DNA from 2 places in the Actinomadura chokoriensis genome. Region 2 is predicted to be linked to the other one. Evidence: riboswitches for the same ligand, from Rfam matches in the RefSeq annotation. Region 2 holds a riboswitch; the other holds the start of a gene.
What was found. Region 2 has a riboswitch for glycine ahead of gcvT (glycine cleavage system aminomethyltransferase GcvT). Riboswitches for the same ligand answer to the same signal wherever they lie in the genome.
Positions count from the first base shown of each region.

Region 1: it holds a riboswitch for glycine, as region 2 does, so the genes downstream of both, gcvP (aminomethyl-transferring glycine dehydrogenase) here and gcvT (glycine cleavage system aminomethyltransferase GcvT) in region 2, are expected to answer to the same signal.

Region 1 is NZ_BAAAMW010000007.1:30,341-37,876, forward strand. It holds gene ABFX46_RS17035 (lysylphosphatidylglycerol synthase transmembrane domain-containing protein) at 1-2,027, opposite strand, end outside; glycine riboswitch at 2,299-2,393, shown strand; glycine riboswitch at 2,394-2,505, shown strand; gene gcvP (aminomethyl-transferring glycine dehydrogenase) at 2,565-5,435, shown strand; gene ABFX46_RS17045 (tetratricopeptide repeat protein) at 5,561-6,667, shown strand; gene ABFX46_RS17050 (PPOX class F420-dependent oxidoreductase) at 6,664-7,089, opposite strand; gene ABFX46_RS17055 (alpha/beta hydrolase family protein) at 7,154-7,536, shown strand, end outside.
Region 2 is NZ_BAAAMW010000001.1:433,120-440,655, reverse strand. It holds gene ABFX46_RS02090 (serine hydroxymethyltransferase) at 1-981, opposite strand, end outside; gene gcvH (glycine cleavage system protein GcvH) at 978-1,367, opposite strand; gene gcvT (glycine cleavage system aminomethyltransferase GcvT) at 1,381-2,517, opposite strand; glycine riboswitch at 2,591-2,679, opposite strand; glycine riboswitch at 2,684-2,779, opposite strand; gene ABFX46_RS02075 (hypothetical protein) at 2,830-3,168, opposite strand; gene ABFX46_RS02070 (M50 family metallopeptidase) at 3,418-4,719, shown strand; gene cds1 (L-cysteine desulfhydrase Cds1) at 4,709-5,806, opposite strand; gene ABFX46_RS02060 (hypothetical protein) at 5,895-7,169, shown strand; gene ABFX46_RS02055 (ATP-dependent DNA ligase) at 7,275-7,536, opposite strand, start outside.

The DNA.
Region 1 (7,536 bases), on a different contig from region 2:
AGCACCAGGACGGCGATCACGATCGTGCGCGACGGGGCCAGGTCCTGCGTCGCCTTCGTGGAGGAGCCCGTGAGGAACCCGAACAGCACCAGCAGCAGGATGTGCGTGACCATCCCGACCAGCTGGGACGCGCCGACGCTCGCCACCGCGAGGGTGGGGCGCACCCCCGAGCGCTGCAGGTAGCGGGTGTTGACGGCCACGCCGCCCACGGCGGCCGGGGCGACGAGCTTCACGAACGACGCGGCGACCTGCACCAGGACCGTCCGGCCCAGCGGCAGGCGCTCCGGGACGAAGCCCATCAGCATGAACGCCGCCGCGACGTAGCTCAGCGCGGCCGCGCCGAGGGCCGCGACGACCCAGTGCCAGCTCGCCGTGGCCGCCAGGTAGCCGACGTCCAGGCTCGTCACCTGCGGAATGACGATGTAGGCGGCGAACGAGAGGGCCACCACGCTGAAGATCGTCCGGGGGCGGAACCGCTCCAGCCGGGCCGGCGCCGCCTCCACCTCCGGCTTCAGCCGGACGATCTGCTCCCGGATCCGGGTCAGCGGCTCCCGGTCGCGGCGCAGCGCCTGCCGCGTCGCCCGGGACAGCGCGACCCGCTGCAGCAGCGGCACCGCGGCGCCGAGGGCCTCCTCGCCCAGCACGGCCGCGGCGGTCCGCACCGCCCGCTCCGGCCCGGTCCGCAGCGCCAGCGTGGTGAGGAGCTGCGCCAGGTCGAGCCGCAGCGCGAGGTCGCCCGCCGCCGTCTCGCCGGCGCGCAGGTCGGTGACGTAGGCGAGGCCGTCCTCGCCGATGAGCAGCGCGCCGCCCTCCAGCCGCCGGTGCGCGAGCCGTCCCGCCTGCAGCGACCGGAACTGCCGCCAGACGTCGGTCAGCAGATCGTCGGTGATCTCCTCGTCCGGGACGTCGCCGAGCCGCCGCCCCGGCACGCGCTCGTAGGCCAGCAGCGCCGCCTCCGTGCCGACCTCGCAGGTGCCGATGAGCCGCGGGGTGCGGACGCCCGCCGCGTCCACCGCGTACGCCATCAGCGACTCCTGCTCCAGCGACCGGCGCAGCGACCGCAGCGTGCGCCCGGTCGTGGTGGCGCGCAGCCGCAGCAGCCGCCAGATCCGGTACAGCAGCCCGGCGGTCTGCTGGTCGCGGTCCAGGACGCGGACCTCCAGGTCCCACTCGCCGTGGGCGCTCCGGCCGAGCGGCGGGCGGGGGCCGTACCCGGCGGCGGCGCCCGAGGCCAGGACGACGCCGTAGCGGCGTCCGTCCTCGGTGTCGTCGGACGGCTCGTCCAGCCGCGCGCCCCGCTTCGGCCGCAGCCCGAGCCGCTCCAGCGACGCGACGACCGCCGCCCCGGTCGGGCGCGGGTTCGGGGTGCCGACGGCGTACAGGGTGCCGTGGCCGATGGCGCGGCCGAGGAGGTAGGTGGCCGCGAGCGCGGCGACGGAGGCGTAGGACGCGGTCAGCCCGGTCAGCGCCGCCAGCCCGATCATGGTCCAGGTCGCGGCCTGCCAGCGGGCGCGGCCCGCCATCCCGACCGCGCTGACGAACGCGATGACCGGCGCGATGTCGGTGTGCACGGGCGCGGTCTCGGTGCCGCCCCAGATCAGCGAGTCGAGGACGCCGCCGGGCGCCGCCCGCACCACCAGGTCGTCCAGCCCGACGGTGATGCCGAACGCGATCACGGCGGCCAGCAGCGCGATCGCGACCCGCGTCCCGTCCTTGTGGAACAGCCGCTCGACCGCGAACGCGATCGGCACCGCCAGCACCCCGAAGCTGGACACCAGCGTCGCCAGCGTCAGCAGCAGCCGCGGCGCGTGCGCGGTGCCCTGCGCGATGTCGGTCTGCAACCCGTGCGTGGTCTGCTGCGCGATCGACACCAGCAGCATCACCGCGGCCAGCCCCACCACCGAGCCGGCGAACCTGATCGCGTCGGCGGGCCGCCGGATCCGGTCCGGCTGGGCGGGCTCGTCGACGGGCACGCCGGCGGTCGCGCCGTGCCGCGGGCGCACCATGCCGTCGCGGGTCTGTGTCACGCCGTACCGCCGCCCCGACCGTCCGTCATCGTGATCAGCGTCCCAGAAGCGGCGGCGCGGCGTCGAGTGCCGGGCCGGCGTCCGGCCGGTCGCGCGTGCACCCCGCAGCCCCATCTCCGCCCCCGTGGCCCGAGGTCCGTCTTGTCCCAGGTGAGTGTGCACATCGTACCGGCCGGTACGACCCGGGGGAGGGCGGCGGCGGCACCCGTGTCCGGGGCGGGACGACGGCCCGGAGCCGGTTTTGGGTAGGGTTTCGCCTAGGACATGCCGTCGACCCTGTGCGGGAGAGACCCCACGCGGCCAGCGTGGGGCGCCGAAGGGGCAACCTCCCCGGAACCTCTCAGGCAAAAGGACCGCTCGGGCGAGGCACCTCTGGAAAGCAGGCGTCGATCCCCGCAGCCGGGGAAGGGCGGCTCACCGAAGGGGAAACCCCGCCGCGCGGGTGAAGCTCTCAGGTGCCGATGACAGAGGGGGAGACCTGCCGCCGGCCCGTGCCGGCGGCGGACCTGAGCGACCGCAGCAGCCAGGAGGCCCTCCATGACCGCCCAGTTCTTCGCGCCCGTGGCCGCGCCGCAGCATCCGCGTTCGGCGTTCGCCGACCGGCACATCGGCCCCGGCCCGGACGAGCAGGCCCGGATGCTGGCCGCCATCGGCTACTCCGGCGCCGAGGCGCTGATCGACGCCGCGGTCCCCGCCGCGATCCGCACCGCCCGCCCGCTCGGCCTGCCGCCCGCGCTGAGCGAGACCGCGGCGCTGGACCGGCTCCGCGAGCTCGCGTCCCGCAACACCGTGCTGACGTCCATGATCGGGCTCGGCTACCACGGGACGACCACGCCCGGCGTGATCATGCGGAACGTCCTGGAGAACCCCGGCTGGTACACCGCCTACACGCCCTACCAGCCGGAGATCTCGCAGGGCCGGCTCGAGGCGCTGCTGAACTTCCAGACGGTGGTCGCCGACCTGACCGGGCTGCCCGTCGCGAACGCCTCCATGCTGGACGAGGGCACCGCCGCCGCCGAGGGGATGGCGCTCGCGCACCGCGTGTCCAAGCGCAGGGAGCCGGGGGCGTTCCTCGTCGACGCCGACGCGCTGCCGCAGACGATCGAGGTCGTCCGGACCCGCGCGGTCCCGCTCGGCATCGAGGTGGTCACCGCCGACCTGTCCGGCGGGCTGCCGGACGGCGACTTCTTCGGCGTGCTGCTCCAGTACCCGGGCGCGTCCGGGGCCGTCCGCGACCTCGCGCCGGTCATCGCGCAGGCGCACGAGCGCGGCGCCAAGGCCGTCGTGGCCGCGGACCTGCTCGCGCTGACGCTGCTGCGCCCGCCGGGGGAGTCCGGCGCCGACATCGCCGTGGGGTCCGCGCAGCGGTTCGGCGTCCCCTACGGGTTCGGCGGCCCGCACGCCGGCTACATGGCGGTCGGCGAGGGCATCCAGCGGCAGCTGCCCGGACGGCTCGTCGGCGTGTCGGTCGACGCGGACGGCGCGACCGCCTACCGGCTGGCGCTGCAGACCCGCGAGCAGCACATCCGCCGCGAGAAGGCCACCAGCAACATCTGCACCGCCCAGGTGCTCCTCGCCGTGATGGCGAGCATGTACGCGGTGTACCACGGCCCCGAGGGGCTGGCCGCGATCGCGCAGCGCGCCCACCGCCGCGCCGCCGAGATCGCCGCGGGGCTGCGCGCCGCCGGCGTGGAGGTCGTGCACGGCGCGTTCTTCGACACCGTCCTCGCCCGCGTGCCCGGCCGGGCCGCCGAGGTCGTCGCCGCCGCCCGCGAGCGCGGGATCAACCTGCGCCCGGACGGCCCCGACCGGGTCGGGATCGCCTGCGACGAGACCACGCTGCCCGAGCACGTCACCGCCGTCCTGGCGGCGTTCGGCGCCGCCCCCGCGGAGACCGCCGCCGAGGCGATCCCGGACGCGCTGCGCCGCGAGAGCCCCTACCTGACCCACCCGGTCTTCCACGCGCACCGCTCCGAGACCGCGATGCTGCGCTACCTGCGCCGCCTCCAGGACAAGGACATCGCGCTCGACCGCTCCATGATCCCGCTCGGCTCCTGCACGATGAAGCTGAACGCGACCGCGGAGATGGAGCCGATCACCTGGCCGGAGTTCGCGAACGTCCACCCGTTCGCGCCGATCGACCAGGCGGCCGGCTACGTGGAGCTGATCGGCGAGCTGGAGGACGCGCTCGCCGAGATCACCGGGTACGCGAAGGTCTCCGTCCAGCCGAACGCGGGCTCCCAGGGCGAGCTGGCCGGGCTGCTCGCGATCCGCGGCTACCACGCCTCCCGGGGCGAGGAGCACCGCGACGTCTGCCTGATCCCCTCCTCGGCGCACGGCACCAACGCCGCCAGCGCCGTCATGGCGGGCATGCGCGTCGTCGTCGTGACCTGCGACGAGGGCGGCAACGTCGCGCTCGACGACCTGCACGCCAAGATCGGCGAGCACCGCGACCGGCTCGCCGCGATCATGGTGACGTACCCGTCCACGCACGGCGTCTTCGAGGAGACGATCACCGACGTGTGCGCGGCCGTGCACGAGGCCGGCGGCCAGGTCTATGTGGACGGCGCCAACCTCAACGCCCTCGTCGGCCTGGCCCGCCCGGGCGAGTTCGGCTCGGACGTCTCGCACCTCAACCTGCACAAGACGTTCTGCATCCCGCACGGCGGCGGCGGCCCCGGCGTCGGCCCGATCGGCGTCCGCGAGCACCTCGCCCCGTTCCTGCCGAACCACCCGCTGCGCGCCGAGGCGGGCCCGGACACCGGCGTCGGCCCGATCTCCGCGGCGCCGTGGGGCTCGGCGGGCATCCTGCCGATCTCCTGGGCCTACATCGCGATGATGGGCCCGGACGGCCTGCGCGCCGCCACCGAGGGTGCGATCATCGGCGCGAACTACCTCGCCGCCCGGCTCGCCCCGCACTACCCGATCCTCTACACCGGCCGGAACGGACTCGTCGCGCACGAGTGCATCGCCGACCTCCGCAAGATCACCAAGGAGACGGGGATCACCGCCGAGGACGTCGCCAAGCGCCTCATCGACTACGGCTTCCACGCCCCGACCCTGTCCTTCCCGGTGGCCGGCACGCTGATGATCGAGCCCACCGAGTCCGAGGACCTCGCCGAGCTCGACCGCTTCTGCGACGCCATGATCGAGATCCGCCGGGAGATCCGGCGGGTCGCCGACGGCGGCTACGACCGCGAGGACAACCCGCTGAAGAACGCCCCGCACACCGCCGCCTGCCTGATCTCCGACGACTGGAAGCACCCCTACACCCGGGACGAGGCCGCCTACCCCGTCCCGTCCCTGCGCGAGGACAAGTACTGGCCCCCGGTCCGCCGCATCGACCAGGCCTACGGCGACCGCAACCTGGTCTGCTCCTGCCCGCCCCCGGAGGCCTTCGAGGACTGACGGAGCCGCCCCCCTGGGCGAATTCATGATCTTGATGGGGGTTCGTCGTGTCGTCGCGGGACGCGGCGGGGGCGGGTCGCTAGTCTCGGTGCGGAGTTCGTGGAAGCCGCAGAGGGCAGAGGCCGATGAGCGAGTTGCCGGACGAGACGTCCGACCCGGCGCAGATGTGCGAGGAGGCCCGCGACCTCGCCGAGAACGGCGAGGCCGGGCGGGCGGCGCTGCTGTTCGAGAAGGTGCTCGCGATGGGCGAGACGCCCTGCCGGGCGCGGGCGGCGCTCGGGCTCGCCGTCGTCCTCGACGACGCCGGGGAGGTGGCCCGGGCCCGGGAGGCGGACGCGGTCGCGATCGCCACCGGCGACCCCGAGTACGGGCCGCGCGCGGCCTACCACCTGGCGCTCACGCACGAGCGCGCCGGGGAGCCCGAGCGGGCGGCGTCCGCCTGGGGCGCGGTCGTCGACTTCGGCAACGCCGCCTACCTGCCGCCCGCCCACCTGGCGCTCGCCCGGATCGCCGACGACGCCGGCGACTTCGACGCGGCGCGGGAGCACTGGGAGGCCGCGGTCGGGACGGGCGACGCCGAGTACGGGCCGCTCGCCGCGCACGACCTCGCGCAGCGGCTGCTGGAGCGCGGCGACCCGGCGCGGGCCCAGCGGGTCCTGGCGGCGGGGCTCCGGCTGGTCGACCGGGCCGCCGCGCCGCACGCGTACGCGCGGCTCGCCGTCGCGCTCGGCATCTCCTACCTCGACCAGGCGATCGGAGCGTTCGGCGCGGCGCTGGCGGCCGAGCCGTCCGATCCGGAGGCCGGGCCGCTCGCGACCGAGCTGCTGGCGCGGACGCTGCCGCTGCGCGGGCGCGGCGCGGAGGCGGGCGAGGTGTGGCGGCGCGGGCTGGCCGACCCGGGCATCGCGCCGCAGGTGCGGGCGCGGATCCGCCGCGACTTCGGCGAGGAGGACGGCGAGGCCGACCTGTGGTGGGAGCCGGTCGTCGAGCAGGCCGTGTCGGACGGGACGCTGCCCGCGCTCGCCGGGGAGGCGTTCGGCGCCCTCGACCACATGTACGCGCTGCTCGCCGTCCGGTACGCCGAGCGCCGCGCGGACGACGCCCACGAGGTGCTCGGCGGCGCGGTGCGGGTCCCGAGCGGCTACCTGTGGGGGCCGCTGCTGCACGAGAGCTTCGCCGAGCGGTTCCGGCTGGCGATGGGCACGCCCGTCCCGGGCTGGCCGGACGCCTAGCCGGCGATGGCGCGCTCCGCGACCACCCGGGTGATGCGGGCGCGGACGAGGTACTCGGTGGGGACGGCGTTGCGCGCCCCGAACTCCTCGGCGCGATCGGCGCCCATGTAGCGGCCGCCGATCGCGGTCGCCCAGCGGCGCATCTCGTCCAGGTCCTCGACGAGGGCGGCCTCCGCCTGGATCTGCACGTACGAGTAGGGCGGGGCCTGGTCGTCCACGCAGACCGACAGCCGCGGGTCGCGGGCCAGGGCGCGGCCCTTGACGGTGTGGCGGCTCGTGTTGAACAGCAGGTCGTCGCCGTCGAGGACGAACCAGATCGGCGTGACGTGCGGGGTGCCGTCCTTGCGGATGACGCCCGCCTTGCCGGTGCGGGTGCCCTCCATGACGAACGCGCGCCATTCACTCTCCGTCATCTTCTCCATGCGGCCAGTCTGCCGGAAAGATCGCCGGGCGGGGCCGCTACGGTGGGCGCATGGAGGGTGGCAGATGGAGGTCGTGACGGCGCACGGGCCCGCCGAGGTGGCGCTGGACGAGACCGCCGGTCCGGCGTTCCTGCTGGTCCTGACGCACGGGTCGAACGGGAGCGTGGACGCGCCCGACCTGCTCGCCGTCCGGGAGACCGCGCTCGGGCTCGGCGGCGCCGTCGCGCGGGTGACGCAGCCGTTCCGGTACGCGGGCCGCCGGGCGCCCGGCTCGCCGGCCAAGCAGGACGAGGCGTGGCTGGAGATCGTCGGCCTGGTGCGGGGGAGGTTCGCCGACGTCCCGCTCGTGCAGGGCGGCCGCAGCAACGGCGCGCGGGTGGCGTGCCGCACCGCGGCGGCGGCCGGGGCGGCGGGCGTGCTGGCGCTGGCGTTCCCGCTGCACCCGCC
Region 2 (7,536 bases):
GTCGACCAGGTCGACCAGGACGAGGTGGACGTCCGTCCCGCCGGTGAGGACCTTCACGCCGGCCTTGGCCGAGTCCTCGGCGAGGAGCCGCTCCGCGAGCAGCTTCGCGCCCTCCACGGTGAGCGCCTGCCGGGCCCGGAACTCCTCCGACGCGGCGATCTTCAGAGCGACGGCCTTGGCGGCGATCACGTGCTCCAGCGGGCCGCCCTGCATGCCGGGGAACACCGCCGAGTTGATCTTCTTGCCGTACTCCTCGCGGGCGAGGATCAGCCCGCCGCGCGGCCCGCCGAGCGTCTTGTGCGTGGTCGTGGTGACGATGTCGGCGTACGGGACGGGCGACGGGTGCAGCCCCGCCGCGACCAGGCCCGCGAAGTGCGCCATGTCGACCATGAGCAGCGCCCCGACCGAGTCGGCGATCTCCCGGAACGCCGCGAAGTCGAGCTGCCGCGGGTACGCCGACCAGCCCGCCACGATCATCTTCGGACGGTGCTCGGCCGCGAGCGAGGCGACCTCGTCCATGTCGACCAGGCCGTCCTCCGCGCGGACGTGGTACGGGACCACGTTCAGCGTCTTGCCGGAGTAGTTCAGCCGCATCCCGTGCGTGAGGTGGCCGCCGTGCGCGAGGTCGAGCCCGAGGATCGTGTCGCCGTGCTGCAGCAGCGCGAAGTACACCGCCGTGTTGGCCTGCGCGCCGCTGTGCGGCTGGACGTTCGCGTGCTCGGCGCCGAACAGCGACTTCGCCCGGTCGATGGCGAGCTGCTCGGTGACGTCGACGTACTCGCAGCCGCCGTAGTACCGCTTGCCCGGGTACCCCTCGGCGTACTTGTTCGTCAGGACGGAGCCCTGCGCCTCCAGCACCGAGACCGGCGCGAAGTTCTCCGACGCGATCATCTCCAGCGTGGACTGCTGGCGGCGCAGCTCCGCGGCGACGGCCTCGGCGACCTCCGGGTCGGCCGTCGCGAGGGAGTCGTAGAGGCTCATGCTTCCTCGATCAGCTTCTCGTAGGCGGCCGAGTCGAGCAGGTCGCCCGGCTCGTCGGAGATCCGCACCTTGAAGATCCAGCCCTCGCCGTACGGGTCGTCGTTGATGACCTTCGGCTCGTCCACCACGGCGGCGTTGATCGCGGTGATCTCGCCGCTGACCGGGGAGTACAGGTCGCTGACCGACTTGGTGGACTCGACCTCGCCGCACGGCTCGCCCGCCTCGACGGTGTCGCCCTCCGACGGCTGCAACTCGAGGTAGACGATCTCTCCGAGGGCGTCGGCGGCGTGCGCGGTGATGCCGACGGTGACGATGCCGTCCTCGCCGCCGAGGCCGGACACCCACTCGTGCTCTTCGCTGTAGCGGAGCTGCTCCGGAACGCTCACGATTCTCTCTCTTTCAGGAACGCTTGTAGAAGGGCAGGTCGACCACGTCCACCGGCTCGGGGCGGCCGCGGACGTCCACGGCCAGGGACGTGTCCTCGACGCCGCTGTCGAGGTAGGCCAGGGCGATCGGCCTGCCCAGTGTGGGGGAAGGGGCGCCGCTCGTCACGATCCCGCACGGCGTGCCGCCGGACGTGACGACCTGGTACCCCTTCCGCGGCGCGCGACGCCCGCGCGCGACCAGCCCCACGAGCCTACGGCCCGGCGGGGTCTGCGCCTGCGCCGCCAGGGTGGTCTTGCCCACGAAATCGACGGCCTTGTCCAGCTTCACGACCCGGCCGAGGCCCGCCTCGAACGGCGTCGTCTCGGCGGTCAGCTCGTTGCCGTACAGCGGCATGCCCGCTTCGAGGCGCAGCGAGTCGCGCGCTGCGAGCCCCGCCGGGACGACCCCGTCCACGGCGGCGAACGCGCGCCACAGCGCGGCGGTGTCGGAGGCGTCCGCGAAGAGCTCGAAGCCGTCCTCGCCCGTGTAGCCGGTGCGGGCGATCAGGGTGTCGACGCCCGCGACGCGTTCGGCGAGGACGGCGTAGTACTTGAGGTCGGCGACCGGCGCGTCGGTGAAGCCTTCGAGGATCTCCTGGGCGCGGGGGCCCTGCAGGGCGATCAGCCCGTAGGCGTCGGTGCGGTCGTCGACGGCGGCCTCGTAGCCGGCGGCCCGCTCGACCAGCGCGTCCCGGACGACGGCGGTGTTCGCCGCGTTCGCGACGACCATGAAGGTCTGTGTTTCGCCCCCATGGCTACGCCCCGCCACCCCCCGGTCGGCGAGCCGGTAGACGATCAGGTCGTCGAGGACGCCACCGTCGGGCGCGCAGATCATCGTGTAGCGGGCCTTGCCGACCGGCATCGAGGACAGGTTCCCGACCAGCGCGTAGTCGAGCGCGGCACCGGCGCCCGGCCCGGACAGGAAGATCTCTCCCATGTGCGACAGGTCGAACAGCCCCGCGCCGGTGCGGACGGCCTCGTGCTCGGCGGTCTCGCTCTTGTAGCGCAGCGGCATCAGGTACCCGGCGAAGTCGACCATGGTCGCGCCGAGGTCCCGGTGGACGTCGTGCAGCGGCGTGGTCTTCGGGTCGGCGGACGGGTCGGCGGACATCGGTTCGGCTCCTTCGTCGCGGGCGCGCGTGGTCCATCGTCCCACTCGCGCACCGGGCGTCGCGGTGCCTCCCCCTCTGTCATCTGCGCCTGAGAGCTTCACCCGCCGCCGGGCGGCGGGTTTTCACCTTCGGCGGGGGACCGGGTCCCCGCTTTCCAGAGGTCGCCTGACCCGTGCGGTCCGTGGGCCTGAGAGGTTCCGGGGAGGATTTGCTCCTTCGGCGTCCCACACCGGCTGCGTGGGACTCTCCCGCACGGGGTCGTCGGCTGGCCGCCAATCTAGCAGCGGCCCCCGCCCTGCGACCACCCTCCGTCAGCCCGCCGGCGGCGACGCCGACATCGACTTCACGCACGCCCGCAGGGCCGCCTTGATCTTTTCGAGGTCCTGCTTGTCGGGCGTGGTCGACGGGTTCGGGCTCGGCAGCTCGACCCCCTGCTCGTGCATGCAGTTGTTGAACCTCTCGGTCGCCCGCGACACCTCGGGCACCGGCGTCGCGGCGGTATTGCCGGGCGCCGTGCCGGGCGGCGCCGAGGCCGGTGCTGAGGCGGCCGGTGAGGGCGGCGGCGACGCGCCCGCGTCCCCGCCGTCGGAGCCGCCGCATCCGCTCAGCGCCAGCACGAGCACCAGCACGCCTACGTGACCGCGCTTCACAGGGGACCTCCGTGCTCAGGGGGTGAGATCGGCCCATGATGCGCGGGTGGGGCGGTGCCCGGCTATTCAGGCACGTGCCAATGACGCGCGCACGATTTAGCACCCTGCCTCAAAGGGGGCTCGCAGGCGCCCGGGATGCCGCGTCCACGCGTTGACTTCAACCGAACCGGGGCCGTTCGCGTACTCTGTTTTGGTCATCGAGATCACCCGCGGTGAGCGCGGGTGCACCGAGCTGAGGGGCATTGCCGGATGGTCTACCTGGCAGGGATGCTGATCCTGTTCTTCGGCCTGCTGGTGTCCATCGCGCTGCACGAGCTCGGCCACTTCTCCTTCGCCAAGCTCTTCAAGGTGCGGACGACCCAGTTCATGGTCGGCTTCGGCCCGACCATGTGGTCCAAGCGCAAGGGCGAGACCGAGTACGGCGTCAAGTGGATCCCGCTCGGCGGCTACATCCGCATGATCGGGATGCTGCCGCCGCGCAAGGGCGACGCCCCCGGGCAGGTCCGGCAGATCAGCACCGGTCCGTGGCAGGGCCTCATCGAGTCGGCGCGCGGCGCCGCACTGGAGGAGATCCGCCCCGGCGACGAGGACCGCGTCTTCTACGCCAAGAAGTGGTGGCAGAAGCTGCTCATCATGTTCGGCGGCCCGGCGATGAACCTGGTGCTCTCGGTGATGTTCTTCGCGATCCTGCTGATGGGGATCGGCACGATGCGGTCGCAGCCGGTCATCGGCGAGGTCCTCGAATGCATGGTGCCCGCCAGCCAGTCCCAGACGACGGAGTGCCCGAAGGACGCGAAGCCGACGCCGGCCGCGCAGGCCGGGCTCAAGGCCGGCGACCGGATCGTGGCGTTCGACGGCAGGAAGATCGACGGCGACTACGAGAAGCTGCAGGTCCTGATCCGCGACAACGGCGGCAGGACGGTCCCGATGACCGTCGAGCGCGGTGGGCAGGACGTGAAGCTGAACGTCCCGATCACCCGCAACCAGATGTACGACCTCAAGGACCACGACAAGGTGGTCAACGTCGGGTTCCTCGGCATCACCCCGATCCAGGCGATGGAGCGGCAGGGCCCGGGCGCGGTCGCGAGCACGATGGTCGACCTGACCGCGCGCACCACGGGCGCGCTGGTGCGGATGCCGCAGAAGATGGTCGGCGTCTGGAACGCCGCGTTCAGCGATGAGAAGCGCGACCCGAACGGCCCGGTCGGCGTCGTCGGCGTCAGCCGGATCGGCGGCGAGGTCGCCGCCTCCCAGGACTACACCGCCGCCGAGAAGGTGTCGTTCTTCGTCATGCTGCTCGGGTCGCTGAACCTCGCGGTCGGGCTGTTCAACCTCATCCCGCTGCTGCCGCTGGACGGCGGCCACATCGCCGGCGCCCTGCTGGAGGCGGTCAAGAAGGCGTTCGCCAAGGTCTTCCGCAGGCCCGACCCCGGCTACGTGGACGTCGCCAAGGCGCTCCCGGTGACGTACGTGATGGCGGTCGTGCTGATCGTCATGGGCGGCCTGCTGATCTACGCCGACCTGGTGAACCCGGTCACGGTCACGGGATAGCGGGCATCTCGCCCGTCTTCAGGAAGCCGTCCAGCGCGGCCAGGAAGGGCGCTATGTCGAGGCCCTGCCCGCCGAGCCACGCGTCCGACCCGTAGGTGCCGGCGTAGCGCTCGCCGCCGTCGCAGATCAGCGTGACGACGCTGCCGCGCTCGCCGCGCGCCCGCATCTCCGCGATCAGCTCCGCCGCGCCCCACATGTTGGTGCCGGTCGAGCCGCCGACGTTGCGGCCGCTGACCGCGCTCGTCCAGCGCATCGCCGCGATGGACGCCGCGTCCGGCACCCGGATCATCCGGTCGATGACCGTCGGCAGGAACGACGGCTCGACGCGGGGCCGGCCGATGCCCTCGATCCGCGAGCCCGCCGCCGTCCGCTCCGGGTCGCCGTCGGCGAACGAGCCGTGGAACGCCGAGCCCTCCGGGTCGACGACCGCGAGCCGCGTCTGGAACCGCTGGTAGCGCGCGTACCGGCCGATCGTCGCGGACGTCCCGCCGGTGCCCGCGCCGACCACGATCCAGGACGGCTCGGGGAACCGCTCCAGCCGCATCTGCTCGAAGATCGACTCGGCGATGTTGTTGTTGCCGCGCCAGTCCGTCGCGCGCTCGGCGTAGGTGAACTGGTCCATGAAGTGCCCGCCGCACTCGGCCGCGAGCCGCCGCGACTCGTCGTAGATCGCGGACGGGTCGTCCACCAGGTGGCAGCGGCCCCCGTAGAACTCGATCAGCTGGATCTTCTCCGGACTGGTCGAGGCGGGCATCACCGCGGTGAAGGGCAGGCCGAGCAGCCGCGCGAAGTACGCCTCCGACACCGCCGTGGACCCGCTGGACGCCTCGATGATCGTCGTGTCCTGCCGTATCCAGCCGTTGGCCAGCCCGTACAGGAACAGCGACCGCGCGAGCCGGTGCTTCAGCGAACCCGTCGGGTGGACGGACTCGTCCTTCAGGTACAGGTCGATGCCCCACTCCGGCGGCAGCGGGAACACGTGCAGGTGCGTGTCCGCGCTGCGGTTGGCGTCGGCGTCGACCAGCCGGATCGCCTCGGCGATCCACGCCCGGTAGCCCGGGTCGCAGCGGTCCACGGTGCGGCTCACGGTGATGTTCTCCTCGATCGTCGTTGATCGGCCGGGTCCAACGATATCCGCGCATGTCACGGTGCATCATGGAGGCAGCGGGGGGCAGATGATCGAGATGTTCGACGAGCGGATCCTGGCGACCGGGCGGCTTCCGCTGTTCGGCTTCTTCGTCGCGTTCCTGGTGACGTTCATGCTGACGCGGGTCAACGTGCGGCTGATCCGGGCGGACGTGCGCTGGTGGTTCAGCAACGTGACGGTCGGCGACCTGCACATCCACCATGTCGTGTTCGGCGTGGTGCTGATGCTGGCGGGCGGGGTCGGGAGCCTCGCCGTCCCGGACGCCTACACCGGCCTCAGCGTCGCCGCCGCCGTCGTGTTCGGCATGGGCTCCGCGCTCGTCCTGGACGAGTTCGCGCTGATCCTGCATCTCAGCGACGTCTACTGGACGGAGAAGGGCCGCGCGTCCGTCGACGCGGTGTTCGTCGCGATCGCGGTGACGGGGCTGCTGCTGCTCGGCATCCGCCCGCTCGGCTACGAGGGCATCGCGCCCGACCCCGGCACGGGCATCCTGACCCGTGTCTACGTGGTGTCCCTCGTCGTCAACCTGGTCTTCGCGGTGATCACCCTGCTCAAGGGCAAGATCTGGACGGGCCTGATCGGCCTGTTCATGCCCGCCCTCCTGATCGTCGGCGCGATCCGGGTGGCGCGCCCAGGCTCCCCGTGGGCGCGCTGGCGCTACCCCGAGGACTCGCGCCGCCACCAGCGCGCCGTCCGGCGGGAGCGGCAGTTCCGCCGGCCGCTGATCCGCGGCAAGATCTGGGTGCAGGAGTTCATCGCGGGACGCCACGACCTCATCCCGCCCGAACTGCTGCAGCGCCGCGCCGACGCCGCCGAGCGCGCCCGCCTCGCCCGCCTCCGCCGCCTCGAGCGCGCCGAGCGCCGCGCCGCCGCCCGCGCGGAGCGCCGCGCCCTGGTCCGCGACGAGCGCACGGCCGCCGCCCGCGCGGAACGGCGCGCCGCGCGCCGCGCCGCCCGCCGGGCCGCCCGCCGCGCCGCGACGCCCGCCGCGGCCGCGACCGCGCGGAACGAGGCCCCCGGCCGCACGGACGACCCCGCACGCACGGACGAGCGCGCACGCACGGACGAGCGCGCCGGCCGGCGCCAGCCGGGCGCCCGGACCCCGTCGCCGCGGGTGACCGGCCGGGCCGCGTCCCGCATGCGCGCCCGCGCCGCCGCCCGGCGGGCGAGCCGCCCCCGGGACAGGTTCCCCTCCGGCTTCCGCCCCGGCGGCCGCCTGCCGCCCAGCCCGCCGCCCCCTCCGCCGCCCGAAGCGGCCCCCCTCGGCGAGAAGCCCCCGAGCGCGAACGAAGACCCTCCCTGACCCCGGCCGCACCGCCCGCCGCCACGTCCGGACGGAGAGCCCGCCGGCACCGGCCGACCGGCCCGACCGGAGGGCGTTCGCATCGCCTGACCGCGTCGTCGCGGCCTAGTCCATGACGGGGGCGACGGCGCGGACGGTGTCGATCGTGTCGGCTTCACTCGCGGACTTGTCGGGGCGGTAGCGGAGCACGCGCGCGAACCGCAGGGCGATGCCGCCGGGGTAGCGGGGGCTGTGCTGGACGCCGTCGAACGCGATCTCCACGACGAGCTCGGGCCGGACGTGCACCGTCCAGTCGTCCTCGCGGACGGCCAGTGCGCGGAGCTTCTCGGTCTGCCAGGCGAGCAGCTCGTCGGTGAGGCCCTTGAAC